Regions from separate parts of the Bradyrhizobium sp. B039 genome, predicted to be linked through region 2. Evidence: predicted binding sites of a transcription regulator. Region 2 holds the regulator's gene; the other holds the start of a gene.
What was found. Region 2 encodes LexA, which represses DNA repair genes until DNA is damaged. Its sites were predicted from a motif close to TGTTCNNNNTGTGTTCNG; they were not measured.

Region 1 (7,154 bases), 1.9 Mb from region 2:
TATTTAGGCGGCGCGCGCGGATTTCCTCTGCAGGCTGGCGGCGATCTTCAGGTCTTCGACAAAGCGCTGATATTCCAGCACTTTGGCTTCCGGGTCGGGCAGTCGCAGCAGATAGGACGGGTGCACCGTCACCAGCGCCTTGCGGCCGTCGGGAAGGTCGATGAGCCGGCCGCGGGTCTTGCCGATTGGGGTGATCTTGCCGAATACGCTTTGCGCGGCGGTGGCGCCCATCGCGACGATGAGCTCGGGCTGGATTGCCGCAACTTCCCGCTCAAACCATGGCCGGCACGCTTTGATTTCCGGTGTTGCCGGCTTCTGGTGCAGGCGGATCTTTCCGCGCGGCACGAATTTGAAGTGCTTCACCGCATTGGTGACATAGACCTTCTTGCGGTCGACGCCGGCTTCCTCCAGCGCGCGGTCGAGCATCTGCCCGGCCGGTCCGACGAAGGGATGGCCGGCGAGGTCTTCCTTGTCGCCGGGCTGCTCGCCGACCAGCATGATGGTGGCGTCTTTCGGGCCTTCGCCGAACACGGTTTGCGTCGCGTCCTTGTAGAGCGGGCAGGCACGGCAATGCGCGGCCTCCTCGCGGAGCGCTTCGAGATCGTTGGCGGCGGCTTTGTGTCCCATGATGGCTTCCGGACGTGGGGAGATCCGTCCGCCGGTCCAGCGTTCGGCATCGGCGAGCAGGGGTCCAAGTATCGATCCAAGTACCGATGCGTCCTGGAGGTTCCTCCGGCGCTTCACCGGCGCGTCGGTCGTCATCAGCCGGCCGGGCTGGAAATGGCGCCGCCAGGTTTCCTCCAGGCGGCCTGGTGCCGGCCACTCCGTCCGGCTGATTCCGGGCGTGAAGGAGATCGCGTGACCATTCCAATGGGCACAAACGTCAGGCGTGAGGATCGACCAGGGCATGTCGGCAAAACGACGCGCAAAGAACGGCGCGGCGAATGCGACGATGTAATGCTCCGGCTCGAACCAGGCGGCGTAATGCGCCTTCTGCTCGCGCCCGATCTCGCGGAAGCGGACGAGATCGCGCATCCGCTGTGCATCGCGTTGCACGCTGCCAGCCATCGCGGTTGCCTGCGCCACGTCGGGATCGCTCATCGTTACGAGCAGGTCGTGATCGGCCTTCAACCGCCAGAGCAGGCGATAGAGCAGCGCAAAACGCTCGCCCTCGCGATGCAGGATCGCGATGCGGGCAAGCTCGATGAAATTGGCCGGCACGGTGAACGTGCTCTCGGTCTCGATCGGCGGAAGGCTCGGCGCTTCGGACAGGCCGGGCGGCATCTGGTCTTTCGTCTGGCCTTGCACGTGCCACACCACGTCCGCTGGGGCGACGTGGTGCAGCGCGAATGCGCGTGCGGCTTTACGCCAGCCGTCGAAATCGGTCTCGCTGTCCAGGGTGACGAGGTACATGGCACTCGAATCCTCTTGATTCCGCTCATGAATCCATGGGCGCGCCAATTCGATTGACTCCAGGCGCGCCGTTAGCTTTATATTAGAACATATCATGAACAAATGAGCCAGCCGCTGGTTCTCTTTTTGAGAGCCACCGGCAATCACCTCTGAAGGAGCGGCGTATATGAGCGGCGCACGCACAAGCGCGCTTGCGACCTTGCGCAGCCAGATCGAGCGCATCGAGACGGCGGAGGTCGTGCATCAGCATGATCGCGTCGCGCTTGGCCACGGCGAGGTCGACAGCGCGCTGAAGGGCGGGCTCGCGCGCGCGGCGATCCACGAGGTGTTTTGCGAGGGGCGCCAGGGCGCCGCCGCGACCGGGTTTGTCATGGGCGTTGCGGGACGCGTGACCGCGCGCCGGCCGCTGTTGTGGGTGCGGCAGGATTTTTCGGAACTGGAAGCCGGCGCGCTGTCGATGAGCGGGCTCGCCGAGCTCGGCCTCGACCCGCGCCGCGTGGTGATGGTGCGCGCGGCCGACGTGGAGGGTGCGCTGCGCACTTCGGCCGATGCACTGGCCTGCGATGCGCTCGGCGCGGTCGTGCTCGAGCTCTGGGGCGAGACGCGGCAATTCGATCTCGTGGCGAGCCGCAAGCTGACGCTGGCCGCGCAAGGCTCCGGCGTCACCGGCCTGCTGTTGCGGATGGCCGCGCAGCCGCTGCCCTCGACTGCCGAGACCAGATGGATGCTGCGCGCGGCGCATTCGCCGCCGGGCACGATGTGGAATGCCTGGGGCGCGCCGCGCTTCGATGCCGAGCTGTTGCGCAATCGTCATGGCCCGTGCGGCCGGTGGATCATGGAATGGAAATGTGATGAGTGCCAGTTCAGTGAACCGTCGACGTATTCTCAGCCTGTGGCTGCCGCGCCTGCCCATCGACCGGATCCAGCGGTTCTTCAACGGCGGGCTGGGTAAGACCAAAGCGTTTTCGAGCGAAGTGGGTACCGGTTCGCGTGAAGAAAACGCGTCAAAACAAAAAGACGAGCCCAGCATCGTCGTCATCAAAGAGACCAATGCGCTGGTGATCCATGCGCTTGACGATGCGGCGTCGCGGCTGGGCCTGCATATCGGCCAGCCCCTGGCCAATGCGCGGGCGATGTGCCCGGACTTGCGGGTGTTCGATGCCGATGTCGTCGCCGATGCGAAGACGCTGAGCGACATCGCCGACTGGTGCGACCGTTTCACGCCGCTAGTGGCGCTCGATCCGCCGCACGGGCTGTTCCTTGATATCACCGGCTGCGCGCATCTGTTCGGCGGCGAAGCCGCGCTGTTGCAGACGCTCATTCGCGCGCTCGGCCGACAAGGCTTTGCCGTCAGCGCGGCGATTGCCGGCACCTCGGTCTGCGCGCGGACGCTGACGCGCCAGGTCTCCGGCACCATCGTCGTCGATGGCGGGGAGGCGGAGGCGATCAGCCGGCTGCCGGTGTCCGCGCTCGGCGCGGGCGAGGCCATCACCACCGGCCTGCGCCGTGCCGGCCTGAAGACCATCGGCGATGTCGCATCGCGCGGCGCCCACGAGATCACGGCGCGGTTCGGCGCGCGGTTCTCCACGCTGCTCGCGCACGCGCTGGGGCAGGGCGATGCGCCGATCAATCCGCGAAAGCCGCTGCCTGACTACATCGTGGAGAAGCGCTTTGCCGAGCCGATCGCGACCGACACGATGATCGCGATGACGCTGTCGCGGCTCGCCGACACGTTGATCGCGTCCATGGAGAAGCAGGGCAAGGGCGCGCGGCGGCTGGAAGCCGCCTTCTTCCGCACCGACGGCGTGGTGCGGGCGATCATGGTCGAGACCGGACGGCCGGTGACGCGAAGCGCCGTCATCGACCGCCTGTTCCGCGAGCGGCTCGATGCGCTCGCCGATCCCCTCGATCCCGGCTTCGGCTTCGACATGGTGCGGCTGTCGGCGAGCCGCACCGAGATCGTGGTGCAGGAGCAGCGCGATCTCGACGCCCATGTCCACGACAATGACGAGCTCGCCGCGCTGATCGACCGCATCGCGGCGCGGATCGGCGGAAAGCGCGTCGTCGTGCACCTGCCGCAGGACACGCATGTCCCTGAATGTGCGGTGCTGGCCGCGCCGGCGCAGCATCACCTTGCCGCCGCCATGCAGGCCGAATGGCCGGCGCGCGCCGAGGGCGAGCCGCCGCTGCGCCCCCTGCGGCTGTTCGACAAGCCGGAGCCGGTCACAGTGCCGTTCGCGACCGTGCCGGATGGTCCGCCGCATCAATTCACCTGGCGGCGCGCGAAACACGCGGTGGTGCGGGTGGAAGGGCCCGAGCGCATCGCGATGGAATGGTGGCGTCAGGACGGCAAGCAGTTGACGCGGGATTATTTCCGCATCGAGGATGCCGAAGGCCTGCGCTTCTGGATTTTTCGCGACGGTCTTTACGAGGGAGAGGTGTTCGACGCCGACGGCAAGCCCGCTCCTCCCAACTGGTATGTGCACGGTCTCTTCGCATGAACACGCCTGCTTATGCCGAGATCGGCATCACCACCAATTTCTCCTTCCTGCGGGGCGGTTCGGATCCGCGGGCCTATGTGCACCAGGCGAGCATCCTCGGCATCTCCGCGATCGGCATCGCCGATCACAACACGCTGGCCGGCGTGGTGCGGGCCTACAAGGAGCTCGACAATGACAAGGTGCTGCACAAGCCGAAGCTGCTGATCGGCGCGCGCATCGTCTTCATCGACGGCACGCCCGACATTCTTGTCTATCCGCGCGACCGCGCCGCTTATGGCCGGCTCTGCCAGCTCCTGACCCGGGGCAAGCGCGGCGACGACGTCACGCGGATCGAGAAGGGCGAGTGCCGTCTTGCCTTCTCCGATCTCCTCGCGTTTTCGGAAGGCCAGCTCCTGGTCTTGACCCTGCCGCATCGCTTCGAGCCGGCGCAGGCGCTGGATTTCCTTGCAAAGCTCAAAGCGACCCGCGCCGAGGGCGTGTGGCTGGCGGCGAGCCTGGTCTATCGTGGCGATGACCGACGCCGCCTGGCGCGGCTCGACGATCTCGCGACGACGGCAAAGGTGCCGCTGCTCGCGACCAACGAGGTGCTCTATCACGATCCTGCGCGCCGTCCCCTCCAGGACGTGCTCACCTGCATCCGGGAAAAGACCACGATCGAGGCGGTCGGACGAAAGCTCGAGGCCAATGCCGAGCGCTTTCTCAAAACTCCGCGCGAAATGTCGCGGCTGTTCCGTGACTTCCCCGACGCGATCGCGGAGACCATGCGCTTTGCGAACAAGATCGACTTCTCGCTCGACCAGCTTAGATATCAATATCCGGACGAGCCGGTGCCGCCGGGCAAGACCGCGCAAGGGCATCTGGAGGATCTGACCTGGGCGGGCGTCGATAAATATTTCGCCGGCAAGATCGATGACAAGCTGCGTGCTACGCTCGAGAAAGAGCTCGCGCTGATCGCCGAGCTGAAATACGCGCACTACTTCCTCACCGTGCACGACATCGTCCATTATGCGCGCAGCCAGAACATCCTGTGCCAGGGGCGGGGATCGGCGGCGAATTCAGCGGTGTGCTACGTGCTCGGCATCACCTCGGTCGACCCGACCAAGGTCGATCTCTTGTTCGAGCGCTTCATCTCCAAGGAGCGGCTGGAGCCGCCCGACATCGACGTCGATTTCGAGCATTCGCGGCGCGAGGAGGTGATGCAATATGTCTATCGCCGCTATGGCCGTCACCGCGCCGCGATCATCGCCACGATCATCCATTATCGTCCGCGCAGCGCCATCCGCGACGTCGGCAAGGCGCTGGGCCTGACCGAGGACGTCACCGCCGCGCTCGCCGACACCGTCTGGGGAAGCTGGGGCAGTGGCCTCAACGACATGCAGGTGAAGCAGGCCGGGCTTGATCCGCAAAACCCCATGATCAACCTCGCGGTCGAGCTTGCGACCGAGCTGATCGAATTCCCGCGCCATCTCTCCCAGCATGTCGGCGGCTATGTTCTCACCCAGGACCGGCTCGACACCTATGTGCCGATCGGCAACGCCGCGATGGACGACCGCACCTTCATCGAATGGGACAAGGACGACGTCGACGCGCTCAACATGATGAAGGTCGACGTGCTTGCGCTGGGCATGCTGACCTGCATCCGCAAATGTTTTGACTTGATCGACCAGCACAAGGGCGAGCGCTGGGTTCTGGCGAGCGTTCCGCAGGACGATCCCAAAGTCTACGACATGCTGTGTGACGGGGAGTCGCTCGGCGTGTTCCAGGTCGAGAGCCGCGCCCAGATGAACATGCTGCCGCGCCTGAAGCCGCGGACCTTCTACGACCTGGTGATCGAGGTCGCGATCGTGCGGCCGGGGCCGATCCAGGGCGACATGGTGCATCCGTATTTGCGGCGACGGAACGGCCAGGAGAAGGTGAACTATCCTTCGCCATCACCCGAGCATGGTCCCGCGGACGAGCTCTACAAGGTGCTGCACAAGACGAAGGGCGTGCCGCTGTTCCAGGAGCAGGCAATGCGCATCGCGATCGAGGCGGCCAAATTCACCTCCGAGGAGGCCAACGGCCTGCGCCGCTCGATGGCGACCTTCCGCAATGTCGGCACCATCGGCAAATACGAAGACAAGCTGATCGGCAACATGGTCGCGCGCGGCTACGATCCCAACTTCGCCAGAAGCTGTTTCGACCAGATCAAGGGTTTTGGTTCCTACGGTTTTCCGGAGAGCCACGCCGCGAGTTTTGCGCAGCTCGTCTACATTTCGTCATGGCTGAAATATCATCATCCCGATGCGTTCTGCTGCGGCCTCTTGAACTCGCAGCCGATGGGCTTTTACGCGCCGGCGCAGATCGTCGGCGATGCCCGCAAGAACGGCGTCGAGGTGTGCGACATCGACGTGTCCTACAGCTTTGCGCAGAACACGCTGGAGCAGGGGAGCGGCAAATATCGCGCGGTACGCCTCGGCTTCCGCCAGATCGACGGTTTTCATTGGTTGGACGAGGATGAGGAGCGCCTGAAACACTCCCAGCTGTCATTCCGGGGCGACGCGTCAGCGTCGAGCCCGGAATCCATAACCACGATCGGGAGTATGGATTCCGGGCTCGCGCCAAGAGGCGCGCCCCGGAATGACGGCGGAGCGTTAGACTGGGCCGACCGCATCGTCGCCGCCCGCAACCGCCGTCCCTTCACCTCGCTCGAAGATTTCGCCCGCGACACCGGCCTGCCCAAGCGCGCGCTGATCCTGCTCGCCGATGCCGACGCCTTCCGTTCGCTCGGGCTCGATCGCCGCGAGGCGCTGTGGCAGGTGCGGCGGCTGCCAGATGACGTGCCGTTGCCGCTGTTCGAGGCTGCCACCGCCCGTGAGCAGCCCGACGAGCATGCAAAGCCATTGCCCTTGATGCCGCACTCCGAGCAGGTGGTCGCGGACTACCAGACCATCCGGCTATCGCTGAAGGGCCACCCGATGGAATTCCTGCGCGAGATGTTTTCGCGCGAGCGCGTCGTCGCCTGCAAGGACGTCAATCATCAGAACGAGCGGCGGCGCGTCCGCTGCGCCGGCGTGGTGCTGGTCCGGCAGCGGCCGGGCAGCGCCAGCGGCGTCGTGTTCATGACGCTGGAGGACGAAACCGGCATCGCCAATGTCGTGGTGTGGCCCAAGATCATGGAGCAGTACCGCAAGGAGGTGATGGGCGCGCGCCTCATCCTGGTCGAGGGCTATATCCAGAGCAGCCCCGAGAAGGTGACGC
Region 2 (7,154 bases):
CGTGATCCAGGAGGATACGGTCGCCGAGGGCAAGCGCATCACGATCAAGGAAGCCGCTATCGCCGGTCGGCACATCCGGCCCGCCGGCGTCGACTTCCGCGAGGGCGACGTGCTCCTTCGCAAGGGAACCCGGCTCACCGAGCGCGACCTCGCGCTCGCCGCCGGGATGAACCACCCGGACCTGCCCATCCGCCGCCGTCCGAAGGTCGCGATCCTCGCCACCGGCGACGAGCTGGTGATGCCGGGCACCACGCCGGGCCCCGGCCAGATCGTCTATTCCAACGGCTATGCCCTGCACGCCCTCGCCCGCCAGGAGGGCGCAGATACCATCGACCTCGGCGTTGCCGCCGATACGCTGGAGGCCACCACAGCCGGCATCCGCCGTGCCCGAGAGAGCGGCGCCGACATCCTGATCACGATCGGCGGCGCCTCGGTCGGCGACCACGATCTGGTCCAGCAGGCGCTGAAGGCCGAAGGCATTGCGATGGCGTTCTGGAAGATCGCGATGCGGCCGGGCAAGCCGATGATGCACGGCCGGCTAGGGGCGATGGGTGTGATCGGCCTGCCCGGCAATCCCGTGTCGTCCTATGTGTGTGGCTTCCTGTTCATGGTTCCGTTGATTCGCGCCCTGTCGGGCCGCGCCGTGATTCACCATCGTCGCGAGCGCGCCGTGCTCGGCCGCGATGTCGGTGCCAATGACCAGCGCGAGGACTATCTTCGTGCGCGCCTGGAGCGGCGCGACGACGGCATGCTTGTCGCCCTTCCCGTCAATCATCAGGATTCCTCGCTGCTTGCGAATCTCGCTGCGGCGCAGGCACTTCTCGTGCGCGCGCCGTTCGCGCCGAAGGTCGAGGCAGGCGCGCCTTGCGAGGTGCTGCGACTGCCCGCCTGAACGCACTGGTCCTGCGCGTTCCGCGAACTTTGTCGCGTTCACGGTAAATTAAGCAGTTGCGGAACACATATCGAACATATAGTGTCCGTTCATGATTTGTTTCGAGCATCTGGCGGCTCGCCGCTGAATTCACCGTCTCGGAATCGAACGACATCAACCGGGGGATTTGGTCGAGATGTTAACGCGCAAACAATACGAGCTTCTGCGATTCATCAGCGAGCGTTTGAAGGAAAGCGGTGTGCCGCCCTCCTTCGACGAGATGAAGGACGCGCTCGACCTGCGCTCGAAGTCAGGCATCCATCGCCTGATCACCGCACTGGAGGAGCGCGGCTTCATCCGGCGCCTGCCCAACCGGGCCCGCGCGATCGAGGTGATCAAGTTGCCCGAGCTGCAGGCCGCCGCTGGCAACCGCCGTGGCTTCACGCCGAGCGTCATCGAGGGCAATCTCGGCAAGGTGCGAGCGAGCTCCAGCGCGGACGAGGGCGAACGCCCCGTTGCGGTGCCGGTGATGGGCCGTATCGCGGCCGGCACGCCGATCGAAGCGTTGCAGACCCGCAGCCACACCATCAGCGTACCGCCCGACATGCTCGGCTCGGGCGAGCACTACGCGCTCGAAGTGCGCGGCGACTCGATGGTCGAAGCCGGCATCCTCGACGGCGACATGGCGCTGATCCAGCGCAATGAGAGCGCCGACACCGGCGACATCGTGGTGGCGCTGATCGACGACGAGGAAGCGACGCTGAAGCGCTTCCGCCGCCGCGGCGCTTCGATCGCGCTCGAGCCCGCCAATGCGGCCTATGAGGTCCGCATCCTGCCGCCCAACCGGGTGAAGATTCAGGGCAAGCTGATCGGCCTGTACCGGAAGTACTGAGTGTGATCCGGACTGGAGGGCCGCGTTAGCGCAAAGTGCGCAGCGGTTTTCCCTCGCGACAAGCGCAGGACGCGCTTGCGCGGAGATCATGCTCAAGCAATCACCTAAAGCGCGCCCCGCCGGTTGGCGACCCGCGCGTTGACGATTGGAGCGGACGATTGTCCGCTCCGGCTGGATAGTCTTTCTGGTTTTGCTCAGATTATCCGGCCCTCCGCTAGCGCTACATCCTCGCCACGCCGCACGAAGCCCTCATCGCTTCGTGGCCCTGGAGATCGAGGAGACAATCAATGCGCAAGATCGTTTTGACGGTGGCGCTGATCGCAGCATCCGCGTCGCAAGCCTTCGCCGCACAGTCGCACCATGCCCGCAGGGCAACGCAGACGACGAGCGAGCAATTGCGCAATGCCCGCAACGCCGTCGCGCAGCCGTCGCAACCCGCCTGGCAATATTCGGGCTGGTCGGCACCTGCTGGTCGCTGACGAAGATGCACGCCAAATGCACGGAAGCGGTTTTTGTTCCTGACGCATTTGAAAAAGATATTGTGATGGCAGCCTGCGGAGCCAAGCCGCAGATTTGCCTACAACCAAGAAGACGCTAACATGCTTCCACTCTGATAGAGGCCAGTGCCTCCGAAGGAGGCGCGGGTCGCTATCCCTGAATGAGGAGCACCCGATGTGTGACTACAGCCTGCATGCCGTCGCGACGCGTCCCGCACAAGTCGGCGAGACGATCGTCACGACCACCTTCCGCGGCACCTCGACGCGCGGCTTCGCCTCCGAGGCCGACATGTCCGTCGCGGTCTGCCTGCTGCCGGGAACGGAGCTCGCCTTCGCCGACAACGTCCGCTACGACAATCGCTGGATCTGGACGCGCACCATCAACTCCCGCGTCGGCAAGTTCGGCAAGATCGATCCGCACATTCCCGATCGCCATCATGACGCGATCGAATTCCCCGACGGCAAATACGTACTCGTGACGCAACTCGTCGAAGGCCAGCGCGCGACCGTGCTGCAATTGCCGGTGACCCAGCCGGCCGGCGAGCGTGAACACAAGCCGGAGATCATCGCTGACAGGCCGACGATCACACGCCTGCCGATCGGCTGATGCACCTCCCCCCGGCGCAGAGGTCGGGGCCGGGATTGAAATTGCCATCGCCGGCCGTGGCCGGCGAGATGGTATGATTTGCGTCTTCCGGAATCCAATCCGCCGAGATCAGGCTCGCACCTGCCCATCGCACGAAGTTTGCGCGGCCCTGCCTGAATTTTGAACGTCCGTTCCGCGGCCAGATCGCCGATGCTGTCAAAGGCTTGAGGCGGCGGACACGTTCGATGAAAACCTTCATTCGCGTCGTTGAACTCTGGGTGCCGGACCGGACGCGCATGCGGCTGGAATTCGGCGGCGGCCTCTACGGCGAAGGGCTGTCTGCGTTCAAGGCCGTGAGCGAGGACTTGCGCTTCGGATACGACGAGGGCCTTCCCGGCAAGGCCTGGGCCAGCGGCCATCCCGTGATCCTCACTAAATTCGCCAACTCCTATTTCAAGCGGACCGACCAAGCGCTCGCGGCCGGCCTCACCTGTGGCGTGGCGGTGCCGGTGTTTTCAGGCGAATTCTTGCAGGCCGTCATGGTGCTGTTCTGCGGCGACGACGAGGCGCATGTCGGCGCGATCGAGCTCTGGCACAACGATCCCGATAGCTCCCACGAGATGGGGCTCGTCGACGGCTACTATGGCACCGCCGACATGTTCGAATTCAACTCCCGCCACACCAGGTTTCCCCGCGGCTTCGGCCTGCCCGGACGCACCTGGAAAGCGGGCCTGCCGCTGATCATCAAGGACCTGCACAACGCCAGGAGTTTTCTGCGCTGGGAAGACGCCGCCGAGGTCGGGATCAATCTCGGCGTCGGCGTGCCCTATCGGACCGGCACCGACCAGACCTGGGTGCTGACTTTCCTGTCCGCACAGGCGACGCCGATTGCGCGACGCTTCGAGATCTGGGTGCCGAACGAGGCCCGTTCGGCACTGGTCTTTCGCGCCGGCGATTGCAGCGCGCAGACAGACCTTGCCGCGCTCTATGCGGACAAATCCATCGGCAGGGGCGACGGCAGCATCGGCGGAGCCTGGGCCACCGGCATGCCCGCGCTCAACGACGATCTCGGGCACGACGGCTCGGCCGCAGCCGCGGAGGCCCGCGCAATCGGACTGAGCCAGATGGTGGCCCTGCCGGTAATCGGGAGTGCTGGGCTCGAAGCCGTGCTGGCCTGGTACCTGTAGCCCGTCCGCTCAATCCTCGGCCTGCATGTCCGCCTCGAACGGCGTCGCGTCCCGGGGGGCGGCCGCCTGCGGCGCAAGGCTCACGCTGAAATCGCCCTCGCCGGCGGTCGCCGGCGACCACGGACGATCGGTGCCTCTCGCTTTCACCGCCTGAACCGCAAAGCCGTCGCCGCGCCGTGTCAGAGCGAGCGCGCCTTGCGCCGCGAGTCGCTGCCGGTCGACCACCATCGCCACACAATCCGGTGGCGCCGGTCGCGCCGTCACCACCAGCGCAGCGCGGCTGCAATCATCCGCCAGAGCGTCGATGCGCAAGGCCAGCGCGACCAGGCGCCCGTCGGCGAGCGGCGTCACGCAGCCGGCCTCGTCGCACGACACGCCGGCGGCGAGCGAGGGACTACCGGCATCGCGCGGATCGGCGTCGGCAGCCAACCACTCCTTCAGCAGAAAGCCGTCCTTGTTCGCCCGGATCATTTGCAGGTGCCCGTCCCTGCCCCGCACCGCGACACTCTGGCCGTCCCCGGCGATCAGGATATCCGGCTGCCGGCCTGCCAGCCCCCAGAGGATCGCGACCAACAGCACCAGCGCGCCTGACCAGCGTAAGGGCGTGCGCAGCAGGCCCATCACGATGATCCCGAGGCTCGCCGCGATCAGCGGCGCAATGCCGAACGCCGGGATGCGGCCGACCGCGCCCGGCAGCGCGGCCACCCAGCGCGAGACCGCGACCATCCAGTCGATGCCGATCCCCATCAGCCACCAGAACACGCCGTCGAGCCCGAACGGCGCCGCGAGCAATCCGAGCAGTCCCGCCGGCATCACCAGCGCCGACACCACCGGCATCGCCCCGAGGTTGGCAAGCACGCCGAACGGGGTGACGCGGTGGAAGTGGAAGGCGGCATAGGGCGTGGTCGCAAGCCCCGCGATCAGCGAGGCCAGAAACAGCATCGCGATCTCGCGGCCGCCCCACATCGCGATGCGCGCGGTCGCCGAATGATCGGGCGAAGCGAACAGGTTCGGCATGCCGATCTGCACCAGCGCAACCAGCCCCAGCGTTGCCGCAAACGACATCTGGAAGCTCGGATGCACCAGCGCTTCGGGCGCGACCGCGAGCACGATCAACGCGGCCACGGCAAGCGTGCGGAAGGTGATGGCGCGTCGGTCGACCATGACGGCGATCAGCACCACGGCGGTCATGAAGAACGAGCGTTGCGTCGCGACCTCCGCGCCCGAGAGCAGCAGATAGAATGCGGCGGCCACCAGCGCCGCAGCCGCCGACCATTTCTTGATGGGGAAGCCGACCGCCAGTCCCGGAATCAGAGCGAGCAGCGCGCGGACCGCGAAGAACACGACGCCGGCGACCACCGCCATGTGGTAACCGGAGATCGAGAGCACATGGCCCAGCCCTGAAATGAACATGGCATCGTTGACGGGCGTGGTGATCGCGTCGCGCCGCCCCGTCAGCAGCGCCGTCGCGATCGCGCGATTGTCGCCTTCGAGCATTGCCCGGATGCGCGCGTCGATCGCATCGCGCAGGCCCTGCATGAAGGCGGCATAGCGCAGCCGCAAGCCACCGGCATCGGGCGGCACCGCAGCCGCAATCGCCCCCATCACGAAGCCGGAGGCGCCGATGCCCTGGAAAAACATGTCGCGCGAGAAATCGTAGCTGCCGGGGCGCACCGGCGAAATCGGCGGCATCAGCCGCGCCTTCAACTGCACGAAGCTGCCGACCTCCGGCGCAGTCCCCTTGCGCACCGAGAGGCGCACGCGCTCCAGCTTCACCTCGCTCCGCTGCGCCTCCATCGCGGTGACACGCAGCACGAAACGGTCGGTGCGCTCGCGGATGTCGCGCGTCTCGACGAAGCCCGACAACGACACCGAATAGAGCGGTTTTGCGAGAACGGTGTGAGCAATGCGCGCCGTCTTCCAGGTCGCCACGGCAAAACCGGCCGCAATCGCCGCGATCATGATCGCGGGGGCGAACAGCCGGCTCCGCCGCAACAGGACGGCGCCAAGCATGAGCGCGGCCGCTATCGCGGCAACGACCCACAGCACCGGCTCGTGATCGGCGGTAAAGTAGAGTGCGATGCCGCTGCCGAAGGCGACCGGCACCCACGGCAACAGCCGCCCGGCGCCGGCCTCCGCGCGCATCCATCCGCGCAGCGCCTCGACGAGTGCGGGCCAGGCGCCATAGCCCGCCGGCGCAAACCCGCCGGCCGGAGCAGCCCGGCCAACGGGCCAGGTCCCCGCAATCCCTTGGGACCGTGCTGGCCGGCCCGGCTCCGCCATTCCCTGCACCTTGCGATACGTGACGGAGGCCGAGGCTACCGGAACGTGCAGGGCGGCGAATAGCGGTACAGATCAGGAACGAACTCGATCGAGCCCTACTTTTCCTCTTCCATCGTCACGGCGACATCCGCCTTGGCCGACAGCCGGACCTTGTTGCCCTCGACGCCGGCGACGAGGCCCCTGTCGATGAAGTGATGATGGCCCCTGTGGCTGCCCTCGCCGCTGTCCTTCTTGGTCAGCTTGATCCGATGGCCTTCGACCTTGTCGACCGTGCCGATGTGGACGCCGTCGGCGCCGATGACTTCCATATGCTCTGCGATGTTCTGCATGGTGGGCTCCTCGCTCGGGACCCACACAACGCCCGAGAGGTCCTTTCCGTTCATTCGTGACACGACCGCCCGGCGCGATGGGCGACCGTTCTGTCTCTGGACGGGGGCAGCCTGGGTTCGGGTCGATTGCGCCGAAAGTCTCATAAGGGGTCGGCCTTGGCAGGACTAAACTGCTCTCCACGCCTCCCCCGCACAGACGGGCCAGGTCGTGACAGCTCGCGGTACCGAAGGCCGCCGAAGCTCTTCTCAGGTGGTTCAAGGTTCCTCTGAGACCAGGCGTTGCGGACGCAACTCGCAATTCTCGCCTGTAGCGTCGCACACCAAACGCACTCCGCGAGCGAACTGGCGCTGAAATGCGCGAGGAGTGGGTTTGAGTTTGATAGGAGCAGCACATGGCAGTTCAAGTACCGCACGATTTCCGCCGCGTGATCGTTGCTGCATCGGTGGGAAACGTCATCGAATGGTATGATTTCTATATCTTTGGCAGCCTGGCCGCCGTTCTGTCGGTC

Region 1: a site for LexA is predicted at 1,497-1,514, ahead of AAFG50_RS13915 (DNA repair protein). Genes of this name have one in related genera too.

What each region holds. Positions count from the first base shown of each region.
Region 1 is NZ_CP152416.1:2,969,951-2,977,104, forward strand. Features, by position in the region: gene AAFG50_RS13910 (UdgX family uracil-DNA binding protein) at 4-1,413, opposite strand; gene AAFG50_RS13915 (DNA repair protein) at 1,580-2,365, shown strand; gene AAFG50_RS13920 (DNA polymerase Y family protein) at 2,265-3,914, shown strand; gene AAFG50_RS13925 (error-prone DNA polymerase) at 3,911-7,154, shown strand, end outside.
Region 2 is NZ_CP152416.1:4,919,435-4,926,588, forward strand. Features, by position in the region: gene glp (gephyrin-like molybdotransferase Glp) at 1-892, shown strand, start outside; gene lexA (transcriptional repressor LexA) at 1,068-1,763, shown strand; gene AAFG50_RS23000 (hypothetical protein) at 2,051-2,242, shown strand; gene AAFG50_RS23005 (hypothetical protein) at 2,436-2,867, shown strand; gene AAFG50_RS23010 (GAF domain-containing protein) at 3,092-4,033, shown strand; gene AAFG50_RS23015 (ComEC/Rec2 family competence protein) at 4,043-6,316, opposite strand; gene AAFG50_RS23020 (DUF2171 domain-containing protein) at 6,412-6,645, opposite strand; gene AAFG50_RS23025 (MFS transporter) at 7,038-7,154, shown strand, end outside.